DNA from 3 places in the Cupriavidus sp. F041 genome. Region 3 is predicted to be linked to each of the others. Evidence: predicted binding sites of a transcription regulator. Region 3 holds the regulator's gene; each other region holds the start of a gene.
What was found. The regulator FNR, encoded in region 3, switches genes on or off when oxygen is low (the NO sensors DNR and NnrR bind a similar motif). The targets are predictions, from matches to a motif close to TTGATNNNNATCAA.

Region 1 (4,208 bases), on a different contig from region 3:
CGCCCCGCCAGGTGTGTGGCGAACCACCCGGTAGCCAGCCGTGCCACCACTTCCAGTGCGCCCGGCTCCTCGAACAGATGGGTTGCACCGGCAACGATCTCGAAGTGCTTCTCGCAGGACATCCATGTGTAGGCACGCTCATTCAGGTGCAGCACCTCGGTATCCGCGCCGCCGACGATCAGCAAGGTCGGCGCGGACAACGCCGCGAGGGCGTCATGGCCCGCAAGATCCGGGCGGCCGCCGCGCGAAACCACGGCCTCGATCCGATAGCCGCCACCAGTCATCGCGGCGGCCCGGATTGCAGCCGCCGCGCCGGTACTTGCGCCGAAGTACCCCAGGCGCAGTCGCCCAAGCTGCGCCATGCCGCGAACGGCGCGGGTGATGCCCTCCAGGCGCGCGGCCAGCAGGCCAATATCGAAACGCCGCGCCGGCCCGACGTCTTCCTCGGCAAGCAGAAGGTCCGTCAACAGGGTGGCAATGCCGGCGTGGTTGAGATGGCCGGCGACATAGCGGTTGCGGGGACTGAGCCGCGAACTGCCGCTGCCATGCGCGAACAGCACCAGGCCGGTAGCACGCGGCGGACAGACCAGGTCGCCGGGCAGCACCGCACCGCTCAGATCGATGTCGATTTGCTCCCGCGAGGTTGTGCTCATCATGCCCTCCAATAGATAACCGGCTCCCAGACGCTCGTTGCAGATCGTCATGCCGGATGCCCGGTCCCTCCGTTCGCCGAGGCAAAGCCAACGCTTTGCGCCAGCACCACGCGCTGGTCCGCATCGAGACGCATCGCACCCGCCATGGCGCGCCTGTCCAGCAGGCCGCGCGCCACCGTCGCCAGCCCGGCGGAAGCACAGAACAGGTACACGTTCTGGCTGATGTATCCGGTGTCCAGCCCCATGTAGAACTGACGCACCGGTTTTGCCTGCTCATCCATCCTGGACAGGCGAGCAACGAACACCAGGTCCAGCGGCGCCTGCACCACGTAGTCCTGCAGCCCGGTGGTTGCGCGCACGTCCTCCCCGCTAACCAGGCGCAAGCGCCAGGCCACTGGTTCCAGCGCATAGAGGCCGTCGGCGAGCGCCAGGTACAGGTCGATTTCCTGCCAGTTGCGCGCCGACGGTGCTGTGCGCCGGCCCGTTTTCGGCTCGCTGATGCCGTAAGCTGCCCACAGCAGGCTGGAGAGCAGTTCCGGCGCCAGCGGATCGCCGGTGAAGGCCCGGATCGAACGCCTCAGGCGCAGCGCCTGCATCAGCGGCATGCCGCCTTCCATCTGCGGAGGGGGCAATTCGACATACTCCGGAACGGCGTCGGGGGTCACGATGGGATGGGTCATGCTGGTCTCCAGGCATCGTCGGGCGGCGCAGGATGGCTGCGCTCAAGCCCGACGCCAATGAACGCGCGGCGTCTCTTCTGCGGTGGCATAGTCGATCTCAGGCTTGCCGCGACAGGCATGATGCGCGGCCGGGCCGATACCGCGGGTCTGTTGAAAGCTGGTGTGGTGGGGCGGTGGCCAGCCCCCGTCTCCATCTCCATGATGCGTTCCATCAGGTGGCGCTCTCTCATCAGGGATTCAAGACGCCGCACCAAATGTGTGTTCATGCCTGCGCTGGCACGGCATGCAGCGCTCGGCCGTCGGGTACGCTTGCAGGCGCAAATACGGAATGGACTCGCCGCAATCCAGGCAGATGCCGTAGGCTTGCTGCGCTATCCGTGCACGCGCGGCCGCGATATCGGCCAGTTCCGCGCGGTAGTGGTCCACCACCGCGTCGTCCATGCGCTGTTCGGCGCCCTGCTCCGCCAGATCCGCCACGTCGCCCGCTTCGGGCCGTGTGGAAACGGCACGGGCAACATTCGCCGCATCCATCTGCCCGCGGATCCGTTCCTCCCGGCTATCCAGCAGGACGGCCAGGGTGTTGAGTTGCTCCAGGGTCAATGCCGGCATCGTGGTCTCCCGAGCGCGCCGATGCGCGCCTACTTAATTCTGCGATGGCGTCAGGCATTTGATTTGCGCTGGATCAAGCGTTGTGGGGTCGCCCCGCAATTACGCCTGCTAACGCTGGGCTACCCGGCCGCACGGTGTGCGGACACAACGCTGCTTCACGGGGTCCAATGCGGCCCATGCATTCTGACTTGCGGTACAGCGTTTCGCACTGGTTCGCGCCTCCCCAACCCCGCGGGCAGCATCGGCACTCAAGTCTGTCTCCCGCCAGCCGTTATTCACCATTGCCTACAGGTGCGGTCGTCATAGCACTGTGCGGCAGACAAAAGAGCGAATGGGCACCCTCGGGGCCAGCATTTCGCCACCATTGTTATTTCCATTCAGGTAGAAGAAATGAAAAATCTTGGAATTGGGGTACGTCTCGGTATTGGCTTCGGCGTGGTGCTGCTACTGTCAACGCTCATGACGGTGTTCAGCGTCCTGGGCTTGCAGGAAGTCGCTCACCGCACGCACGACATGATGCAGCAGCCGCTGGCCAAGGAGCGCGTCGTCAGCGACTGGTATCGCCTGATGCACACGAGCGTGCGGCGCACGACCGCGGTGGCGCGGAGCTCGGACCCGGGCCTCGGCGCTTTTTTTGCCGCGGAGACAAAGGGCTCCGTGGAAGCCATCGCCGCATTGCGGGACAAGATCGAGCCGATGCTCTCCTCGGAAGCGGAAAAAGCGGCATTCCAGACGATCCAGACCGTGCGCAAGCCCTATAACGACTCTCGCGACAAGATCACCAAGCTCAAGGAGGAAGGCAGCACGGACGAAGCCAACCAGGTGCTGGAAGCCGAGTTCGTGCCTGCCGGCAACGCCTATCTCGCCGAAATCCAGAAGCTGCTCGATATCCAGCGCACCAGCATCGACGCGACCGCGCAACATATCAACGGGATTTATGAAACCACGCGGAACCGCCTGATCGTGCTTGGCCTGCTGGTGCTGGCGATCGGCGTGGCATTTTCGCTGTGGCTGACCATCGGCATTACGCGGCCGCTCCATCGTGCCGTTGGCTTTGCCCGGAAAGTGGCGGCCGGCGACCTGACCAGCCGCATCGACGTGGATAGTAAGGACGAGACCGGCCAGTTGCTGCAAGCGCTGAACGAGATGAACGGCAATATCCTGCGCATCGTCACCCAGGTACGCACCGGCACGGAGTCCATTGCCTCCGGCACGAGCCAGATTGCCGCTGGCAACACCGACCTGTCCCAGCGGACCGAGGAACAGGCGTCGTCCTTGCAACAGACCGCTTCCAGCATGGAGGAACTGACCAGCATCGTCCGGCAGAACGCCGACAACGCAAAGCAAGCCAGCTCCCTGGCGGTCAATGCTTCCGAAATCGCGGTCAGGGGAGGCGAAGTGGTCGGCCAGGTGGTCGACACCATGGATAAGATCAACGGCGCGTCCAGAAAGGTGGTCGATATCATCGCCGTGATCGAAGGCATCGCCTTCCAGACCAACATCCTCGCACTGAATGCCGCGGTGGAAGCCGCCCGTGCCGGCGAACAAGGCCGTGGCTTCGCGGTGGTGGCCGGCGAGGTGCGCAGCCTTGCCCAGCGTAGCGCGACTGCCGCCAAGGAGATCAAGACACTGATCGGAGATTCCGCCGAGCGCGTGGAAAAGGGCTCGCAGCTGGTGGGGCAAGCCGGCCACACCATGGAAGAGATCGTGGGCGCGGTCAGGCGCGTAACCGACATCATGGGCGAGATCAGCGCGGCGTCGGCCGAGCAGAGCGCCGGCATCGAGCAGGTCAACCAGGCGGTCACCCAGATGGATACGGTGACGCAGCAAAATGCTGCGCTGGTGGAACAAGCCGCAGCCGCAGCGGGATCGCTGGAAGAGCAGGCGCAACGCCTGAAGCAAGCGGTGTCCTCGTTCCGTCTTGTTGCTGCCTGACGCGGACAACCGGCGTTAGCCGGCGCCTCTGCGCGAGGTTCCGCTGGCCAACGCCGGACCGATACGGCCGCCATGAATGCGCGGCCCTCCCCGATTGCACCAAATCCCCCATCCCCCTAAACTCCACAGCCAGTGCCCGCGCCGGCACGCGCCCGGCCCGGCGCCGGGATCAGAGCGCACCCAACCAGGAGACCATCGATGACCTTTGCCCCCTTGCTGCGCGCCCTAGCGGCGTGCAGCGTGCTTGCCGTGGCGCCAACGCTCGCCCACGCCGCCGACCCCGTCAAGATCGGGCTGATCGCGCCCTTTTCGGGCAGCTTCGCCGACTACG
Region 2 (4,208 bases), 1.7 Mb from region 3:
CAAGGGTGGAGGAGAGCCGATAGCCGCGGTAGAGGATGTCCTTCAGGTACGGGTTGCCTTGCACATCGTTGATCACGACGCTCTCCATGTTCTCGCCGAGGAACGAGGACAGGTTGCCGGATTTGGCGCGCTCCATGTCGGCATCCGTGGCGGTCTGCACATTGCCGGGAAACGCCTCGCGCGGGATGGAGAACGAGGGCAGCGGCGCGGGCGCGACCACGGTGACTTCCTTGAGGTTGTGCACCTCGTCGGCGGGCACGTCCCGCGGCGTTTCGGCGGCCAGAACCACCGGAGCGCCCGCGGCCAGCGCCATCAGTGCGCACCTCGCCGCCGTTCGCCGCGCTGCGTGCGCCAGGCCTGGGCTGCGCGGTCGGGGGAGGGCGGGGAGCATTACCTTCTCCGTGGGGACAAGGACGCAAGCGCATGGACTCAGGCGCACGGTCACCAAGGCATCGCGCACGCCGGCGCCTTCCAGGGTGATGCAAGTGATACTTACTGTAGTGCACGGCCCGGCGCATGCCAAATCGAACCGGCTGTCGCGCAGGCGGATTGTCACGGGCGCTGCATTTTTCGCCTAGAGTTTGAAGGTGCCCCCGAGAGCGCTTCGCCACGCACCGGGATTTCCGAAAGGCGTGGCGCTCCGTTTTGCTGTGTCGCAGCATCGTGATCCTCACCGGATCGAGGAGTTCGCCATGCCGTTTCCCGATCATCCCGCCTTCAGGCCTGGCCGTGCGGATCGCACCGGCTTCGCCGGGGCCGTCGCCGTGGCTTGCGCCGGTCAGGCCGGCACGGTTGACCGGCGCCGCCGCTTGCTAAGCGGCAGCCTCGGTTTTGTCCTGCTCGCGCTGGGCGTGTTGCCCGCGCGCTTGCGCGCGCAGGCGAGCCGGGATGGCGGCCCGATTCCCATCGGTGTGATTGGCTCCGGCCGTATCGGAGGAACGGTCGGCGGCTTGTGGGTGCGCGCGGGACATCCTGTGCTGTTCTCCTCGCGTCATCCGGAAGAGCTCAAGTCGCTCGTCAACAAGCTCGGCCCGCTCGCCCGCGCGGGCACGGTGGCCGACGCGCTGGCCTTTTCCAAGGTGATTTTCCTGGCCGTTCCATACAAGGCCTTGCCCGATATCGCTGCCGAGCATGGCAAGGCCTTTGCCGGCAAGATCGTGGTGGATGCGACCAATGCCATCCGGGCGCGCGATGGCGCCATCGCAGAAGAAGCGGCGCGCAAGGGCATCGGTATTACCACCGCAAAGTACCTGCGCGGCGCGCGCATCGTTCGTGCCTTCAACTTCATGGGCGCCACCAAATTCGCGAGCGAGCATCACCGCGCCGAGGGGCTGATTGCCGTGCCGATCGCGGCCGACGATCCCGCCGCGCTGCGCGTTGGCGAGCAACTGGTGCGGGATGCAGGCTTTGAACCGGTGGTGATCGGGCGGCTGGCGACGGCCGACAGCTTTGCGCCGGGCGGCCCGCTGTTCCACCAGATCGGTTCGGCCGATGCCATGCGGGCGCGCATGGCGGAGGTCAGCGGCAAGGCGGCCGCGCAGCCGAAGTAGCCCCTGCGTCTGGCCGGGGCGCGGCGCTTACGCGGGCACGGGCGCGTTGGCGCTCGTCTGCCGGCCCCTGAAGTCCGTCCAGCACAGCGCCTTGAAGTCGTACAGCTTGCAGCGGCGGGCGGTATGGAAGTACCAGCGCCAGGTGAAGTTCTGGATGATGATGCGGCCCGGCAGCGCGTGTTCGAGCAGCGTTTGCGCGCGCTTGAGGCGGTACAGCGGCACGCTCATGTCCACGTGATGGGCGGTGTGCTCCATGATGTGATGCAGCGCCGCGCCGATGCCGTAGCGGAAGCGCAGGTGAACGGTGGTGGAGACGAAAGGCTGGGCGCGTGCCCACATGGCCTTGGTCTCGTACCAGGCCACGCTGGTATGGGTGTGGTGCACGTAGAGCACGAAGCCCACGGTGAAATTCCATACCAGGAAGGGCACGACGAAGCCCAGGCCAACCAGCAGCGCGACCGACTGGCCGCTGGCCACCGCCAGCCAGGCCAGCGCGCCGATCCAGGCGGCGCCGAAGAGGGCCACCAGCGTGCAGTCCCACATGAAGACAGCACGGCGCGTAGGCATCTGGCGGCGGCTGGGGAAGAACATCTTGAACCACCAGATCTCGACCAGGTAGTACAGGCCCGCGCCGAAGCCGTTGCGGTAGACGCGCTCCAGCGCGCGGCGCCAGCGCGGCAGCGCCTGGAATTCCTCGAGCGAGTAGGGTGCCCAGACGAAGTCGAAGCCCTTGAGGTTGGAGTAGCCGTGGTGGACCACGTTATGGCCGACTTCCCACAGGCTGTAGGGCGTGAGCGACGGCAGGAAGGTCAGCCGCCCCAGCCATTTGTTGAGGCCGCGCCGGGGCGTCAGGCTCTGGTGGCAGGCATCGTGGCCGATGATGAACAGGCGGGCGATGATGATGCCGGTCAGCACGCCCGCCGCCAGCTTGGCGAGCCAGTGAGAGAACATCACCACCCCGGCCAGCGCGGCCACGAACAGCGCCGTATCCAGCGCGAACAGCGCCAGCGCGCGCGGGGTGCTGCGCTGGCCCAGCGGGATCAGCCAGCCGCGGATGATCTTGCGCGAGGGCAGGGGCGCTTCAGGGGAAATCGGCTCCGGAAAGGGGGCTTGCTGCGTGGCAATCATTCAAAAACCTTCAGTTGTCGAACGCGGGGTCGGGCACCTGGCTGTGCCCGGGACTGGCGATGCACGGCCACAGGGGCCGACGGTGTGACAGCTTAGAAGGATTGCGTGACAGGGGTGTTGATCCGGGTCAAGCCGGCGTGGCCAGGACCCGGTGCTGCCCGGTGAAAAGTGATGATTAACGCGCTGCGGAGGCCGGCACGCTTGCCGGCTCGCCCATGACATAGACCTCATCGATCACACGGTCGTCGCCCAGCATGGCGAAGGCGAACAGTTGCTCTTCCAGCGTCTCCGAGCGCTCGCTGCGGCGGGCGATCAGCGGCGTGGCCTGCGGATCGAGCACGATGAAGTCGGCCTCGCAGCCCGGCGTGAAGCTGCCCACGCGCTCGCTCCAGCCCAGCGCGTCGGCGGCGGCGCGGGTGGCCAGGTAGAACATGCGCAGCGCGGTGAGGTGATAGCCGCCCATGCGTGCCACCTTGTGCGCGGCATTCATGGTGCGCAGCATCGAGAACGAGGTGCCGCCGCCCACGTCGGTGGCCAGCGTCACGTTGAGGCGATGGGCGTCGGACTGGTGGAAGTCATAGAAGCCGCTGCCCAGGAACAGGTTGGAGGTGGGGCAGTGCGCCACCGCGGCGCCACTGTCGGCCAAACGCTTGCGGTCGTCCTGGTCGAGGTAGATGGCGTGGCCGTAGAGCGCACCCGGACGCAGCAGGCCGTAGTGATCGTAGATATCGAGATAGCTGCGCGCTTGCGGGAACAGCTCGGCCACCCACTTCACTTCGTCGCGGTTTTCCGCCACATGGGTCTGGATATAGGCGTCGGGATAGGCCTTGGCCAGTTCGCCGCAGGCAGCCAGCTGCGCCTCGCTGGAGGTCGGCGCGAAGCGCGGCGTGATCGCGTACGACAGGCGATTCTTGCCGTGCCAGCGCGAGATCAGGTCGGCCGAATCGCGCGCGCCGGACTCGGCGGTGTCGCGCAGGAATTCGGGGCAGTTGCGGTCCATCAACACCTTGCCGGTCACCAGGCGCAGGTTGCGCCGGTCCGCTTCGGCGAACAGCGCGTCGGCCGAGGCCGTGTGCACGGTGCTCCAGGCCACGGCGCTGGTGGTGCCGTTGCGCAGCAGCTCGTCGGCAAAGAAGCCCGCCACCGCCGCCGCGTATTCCGGCTCGGCGAAGCGGCGCTCCTCGGGGAAGGTGTAGGTCTCCAGCCAGTGCAGCAGGCCGGGCGAGGGCGAGGCGATGATGTCGGTCTGCGGGTAATGCACGTGGGTGTCGATAAAACCGGGCACGATCAGCTTGCCGCGGCGGTCGATCACCTCGGCGCCGGCCGGGATCTGCGCGGCCAGCTCGGTGTAGTCGCCGACCGCGGCGACATGCCCGGCGGTGACGACCAGCACCCCGTCTTCCCAATACTGATACGCGTCGTCATGAAACTGCGGATCGCGCAGGAAGTGCAGCACGCGGCCACGGATGGCGCGGGTGATGGACGGGGTGGGGGGCGTGGTCGTCATAGCGATGTCTCGTCATGCGCCGG
Region 3 (4,208 bases):
TCTTCGCGAGCCCGCATCCGCCACGGGCGATGGGGAAACCTCGGATGAAACCCTGTACGAAGTCCGCCGCAAGATCTATCCGCGCTCGGTCACAGGTGCGTTTTCGAGCTGGCGGGTCTGGATGGTGGTCCTGACCCAGCTGTTCTTCTATGGCATGCCCTGGCTGCAATGGAACGGCCGCCAGGCCATGCTGTTCGATCTCGGCGCGCGCAAGTTCTACATCTTCGGCCTGGTGCTCTGGCCGCAGGATGTGATCTACCTGTCCGTGCTGCTGGTGATTTCCGCGCTCTCGCTGTTCCTGTTCACGGCGATCGCGGGTCGCCTGTTCTGCGGCTATGCCTGTCCGCAGACGGTGTACACCGAGATCTTCATGTGGATCGAGCGGCATGTGGAAGGCGATCGCTTTGCCCGCATCCGCCTGGATGGCGATCCGTGGAGCGCGCGCAAGCTGCGGCTCAAGGCCACCAAGCACACACTCTGGATCGTGATCGCGCTGTGGACCGGCTTTACCTTCGTAGGGTACTTCTCGCCCATTCGCGAGTTGGGCGGCCACGTGCTCAGCCTGTCGCTGGGGCCGTGGCAAACGTTCTGGATGCTGTTCTACGCCTTCGCCACCTGGGGCAACGCCGGCTTCATGCGCGAGCAGGTGTGCAAGTACATGTGTCCTTATGCACGCTTCCAGAGCGTGATGGTCGATCGCGACACGTATGTGGTGACGTATGACGTGGGCCGCGGCGAGCCGCGCGGCAGCCGCTCGCGCAAGGTGGACCACCAGGCCGCCGGCCTGGGCGATTGCGTGAACTGCAGCATCTGCGTGCAGGTCTGTCCCACCGGCATCGATATTCGCGACGGCCTGCAGTACGACTGCATAGGTTGCGGCGCCTGCATCGACGCCTGCAACCAGGTCATGGACAAGATGGCGTATCCGCGCGGGCTGATCCGCTACACCTCGGAGAACGCCATGCGCAGCGTGCTGCCCGAGGCGGAGGCGCGCAAGCGTCTGTTCCGGCCGCGCACGGTGGTGTACTCCGTGATCTGGCTGGCCCTGGTTGCCGGCTTCACGGTGTCGCTGGCCATGCGCACGCCGCTCAAGGTCGATATCATCCGCGACCGCGGCGCGCTGGGCAGGGAAGTGGAGGGGCGCTGGATCGAGAACGTCTATCGCCTGCAACTGATCAACACGACCGAGGCGCCGATGCATGTGGCCATCCGCGCGGACAGTGATGACCTGAAGGGCCTGGCCGTGGAATATGATCACGCTGCGGGCAATCTCGAGCCCACCTCAAACCGCCTGATTCCGATTCGCGTGCGCGTGCCGATCGAAGCCGCTGGCCGGGGCACGCACAAGATCCAGGTGACGGTCACCGCGACAGGAGATGACAGTGGGGGCGGCGCGGAAATCAGCCAGGGCACCAGCTTCATCGTACCGCGCAATCTTTGAACCGAGAAATCTAGAGGAGGCCTGATGATGCAGCAAAGCAATCCCTGGTGGAAGGAACCCTGGCCATGGCTGCTGATGAGCGGGCCCTTGCTGGCGATGGTGGCCTGCGGGGTCACGATCTGGCTGGCTATGACGCACCCGGACCCGCCCGTTGTCGATGGCGTATCGCGGCACGGGCTGGTGGTCGAGAAGGCGGGTAGCGGTATCGGGCGGCAAGCTGCGCCGGCCACGGCGCAGGCGAGGTGACCATGAGACTGCGCTGGCTGATGTGGGTGCTATGGCCCGGCTTCCTGGTAGCCGGGCTGACGACCGCTCTGGTGTTTTCGGTGGTCGATCCCGGCGATCTGCGCTTCTTCGGACAGCCGGTCGAGGCGTCGCGGGAGGCGGTTTACACAGTGAGCTTCCTGATAGCGTGGGTGCTCTGTTCGCTGTCGAGTGGCCTGACGCTTTACACCATGCCCACGCGGCTGGCGGAGACAGACGAACTGGAGTGAGCGCGATGCGCGTCTTCGCGCTGCGGGGCAGGGGGCGGCGGAGCAGGGGTGCCGTGGCCAGGCCGGCGCGGCGTGGCATTGGCACAACGCAAGGAAGGCAAGGCGGCCGCCAATGCCGCCGGAGCCGGGAAGCTCCGCGCGGCCGGTCGATGCCTGCCGGACTAGCAGGACTTGTTGATGATCTGCTTGATGCCTGTCATGTCGACCAGCTTGACGTGCCGCTGGCGGATCTGGATCAGCCCGGCTTCCGCAAAACGGGAGAACAGGCGGCTGACGGTTTCGAGCTTGAGCCCGAGGTAGCTGCCGATCTCCTCGCGGCTCATGCGCAGGACGAACTCGGAGGCCGAATAGCCGCGCGCGGAAAGGCGCTCCGAAAGGTTGATCAGGAAGGCGGCAAGGCGCTCTTCGGCGCGCATCGAGCCCAGCGTGATCAGCATCACCTGGTCCTGCGAGATTTCCTTGCTCATCAGCCGCATGAACTGGTGTTGCAACGACGGGAGCGAACCGGACAGCGACTGGAGGTCGCCGAAGCGCACCACGCAAACTTCGGTATCCTCAAGGGCGGTGGCGTCGGATGCGTGCTGCATTTCGCCAAGGCCGTCGAGCCCGACGACTTCGCCGGGGAGGTGGAAGCCCGTGATCTGCGAGCGGCCATCTTCCATCGTCAGGTGGGTTTTGAGCGTGCCGAAGCGGATCGCATAGACGGCGGTGAGCGGATCGCCGAGGCGGTACAGGGTCTCGCCCTTGCGTACGCGCACGCGCTCCTGCACCAGCGAATCCATTTTTTCGAGGTCCTGCTGCGACATGCCGACGGGCAGGCAGAGCTGTCCCAGCGAGCAAGTGGAGCAGCGGGGCGACATCTCGGTAATGGGAATGGATGTTAGCAATTGGGGCCTGTCGGTTTAGCGCAATCACTCAAGCGCGTGTGGCAGGCGCATTGAGTTGAAAGCTTGACGTTGAGAGCTGTCGGTTGGAAGCGCTATCCACATTAGCCTGGCGCGGGTCTGGCGGGGCCTGCCATCTGCGTGGCGCCGCCTGCCGTGCCCGTCGTCATGATTCGCGATTGCGCGGATGTGCGCGGGCGCCGGGCTTCATGTTGATAGCGCCTCTTGGAGTCGCGGGGGCGCGTAGGGCGCATTTTACCGCGCCAGGGGATGTGATTGGGAGGAGAAGTTGACCGTAGGCGTGCTCTTCAGCGTTTTTACCCTGGCTTTGCTAGGCGGTGTGCATTGCGCGGCCATGTGCGGCGGGATTGCGCTTGCCGCCGAGCAGGGCGGCACGGCCCGTGTGCCGGCCATCATCCTGCGCCAGCCAGGCCACTGGCTGCTCGAACTCCTGGTGATGCACGCCGGGCGGCTGAGCATGTATGCGCTGTTGGGTGCCTTGCTGGGTACCTTGGGCGCCGGTGTCTGGAAGGCCCAGTACCTGCCGCTGCAGCGCTGGCTGTTCGGGATCGGCAGCATGATGCTGGTCATGTCGGGCTTATGGATGTTGCGCGGGCGCGTCGTGGGGGCTGCCTGGCTGGAGCGGTTTGCCGCGCGCGGCGCTGGCGGTTTGCTCCGGGTTTTTGCCGCCGTGGGCGCGCGCCTGGCGCCCATGGGCCTGCCACAGGGGCGGCTGCTGCGCCGCTACGGCATGGGGCTGGCCTGGGGGCTGGTACCATGCGGCATGGTCTATGGCGCCCTGGCGATGGCGCTGCTGGCCGGGAACGCCCCTTCGGGGGCGCTGGTGATGGCCGTGTTCGGACTGGGCACTTTGCCAAACCTGTTGGTTATCTCGGGCCTGTCCGGCTACCTCAGGCAGTGGTCGCGCCGCCCGGCGGTACGTACCGTTGCCGGTTTGGCGGTGGTTGCCTTTGGTGTGGTCGGGGTGGCGCGCGCGCTGCTTTTACCAGAGACGCTGGCCGCGCACGGCTTCTGTCTGGTCTTCTGATACGCCGCTTCATGGCGCATTGCGCACTTTGCCGGGCAGATGCCTGTGCGAATCGGTTGCAGGTTTGCCAGGGAATGCCATACAATCGCAAGAACAGCGATATCGCGCAGCGTATTTCATCGTGGCATCGTCAGGTAGCATTCGCACTCAGGGATGCATGCCAGGAACCCTCGAGCACGTATTACCGCCAGGGACCGTTCCCAATCCGCCGTCCGGTTCAAAAGATTATTTGGTTCAAAAGACCAGCCACGGCAGGGCGGGGTGAAATAGGCCAAGCAGGCCCGATATCCGTATTTTTCTTGCACCCGGAGCGACGGACGTCGTGCCGGACAGGTCCGCCA

Region 1: ACZY0R_RS16745 (TraR/DksA family transcriptional regulator) is a predicted target of FNR. The motif match lies at 2,006-2,019, and genes of this name have one in related genera.
Region 2: ACZY0R_RS21055 (fatty acid desaturase) is a predicted target of FNR. The motif match lies at 2,796-2,809, and genes of this name have one in related genera.

Annotation. Positions count from the first base shown of each region.
Region 1 covers NZ_JBVASY010000001.1:3,632,068-3,636,275, reverse strand. Annotated here, with positions in the region: gene ACZY0R_RS16755 (dienelactone hydrolase family protein) at 1-656, opposite strand, end outside; gene ACZY0R_RS16750 (nitroreductase family protein) at 701-1,333, opposite strand; gene ACZY0R_RS16745 (TraR/DksA family transcriptional regulator) at 1,571-1,942, opposite strand; gene ACZY0R_RS16740 (methyl-accepting chemotaxis protein) at 2,333-3,877, shown strand; gene ACZY0R_RS16735 (ABC transporter substrate-binding protein) at 4,076-4,208, shown strand, end outside.
Region 2 covers NZ_JBVASY010000002.1:856,431-860,638, forward strand. Annotated here, with positions in the region: gene ACZY0R_RS21045 (TonB-dependent receptor) at 1-313, opposite strand, end outside; gene ACZY0R_RS21050 (NADPH-dependent F420 reductase) at 693-1,550, shown strand; gene ACZY0R_RS21055 (fatty acid desaturase) at 1,578-2,678, opposite strand; gene guaD (guanine deaminase) at 2,854-4,185, opposite strand.
Region 3 covers NZ_JBVASY010000002.1:2,506,915-2,511,122, reverse strand. Annotated here, with positions in the region: gene ccoG (cytochrome c oxidase accessory protein CcoG) at 1-1,441, shown strand, start outside; gene ACZY0R_RS28975 (FixH family protein) at 1,466-1,687, shown strand; gene ACZY0R_RS28970 (hypothetical protein) at 1,690-1,935, shown strand; gene fnr (fumarate/nitrate reduction transcriptional regulator Fnr) at 2,097-2,822, opposite strand; gene ACZY0R_RS28960 (sulfite exporter TauE/SafE family protein) at 3,109-3,867, shown strand.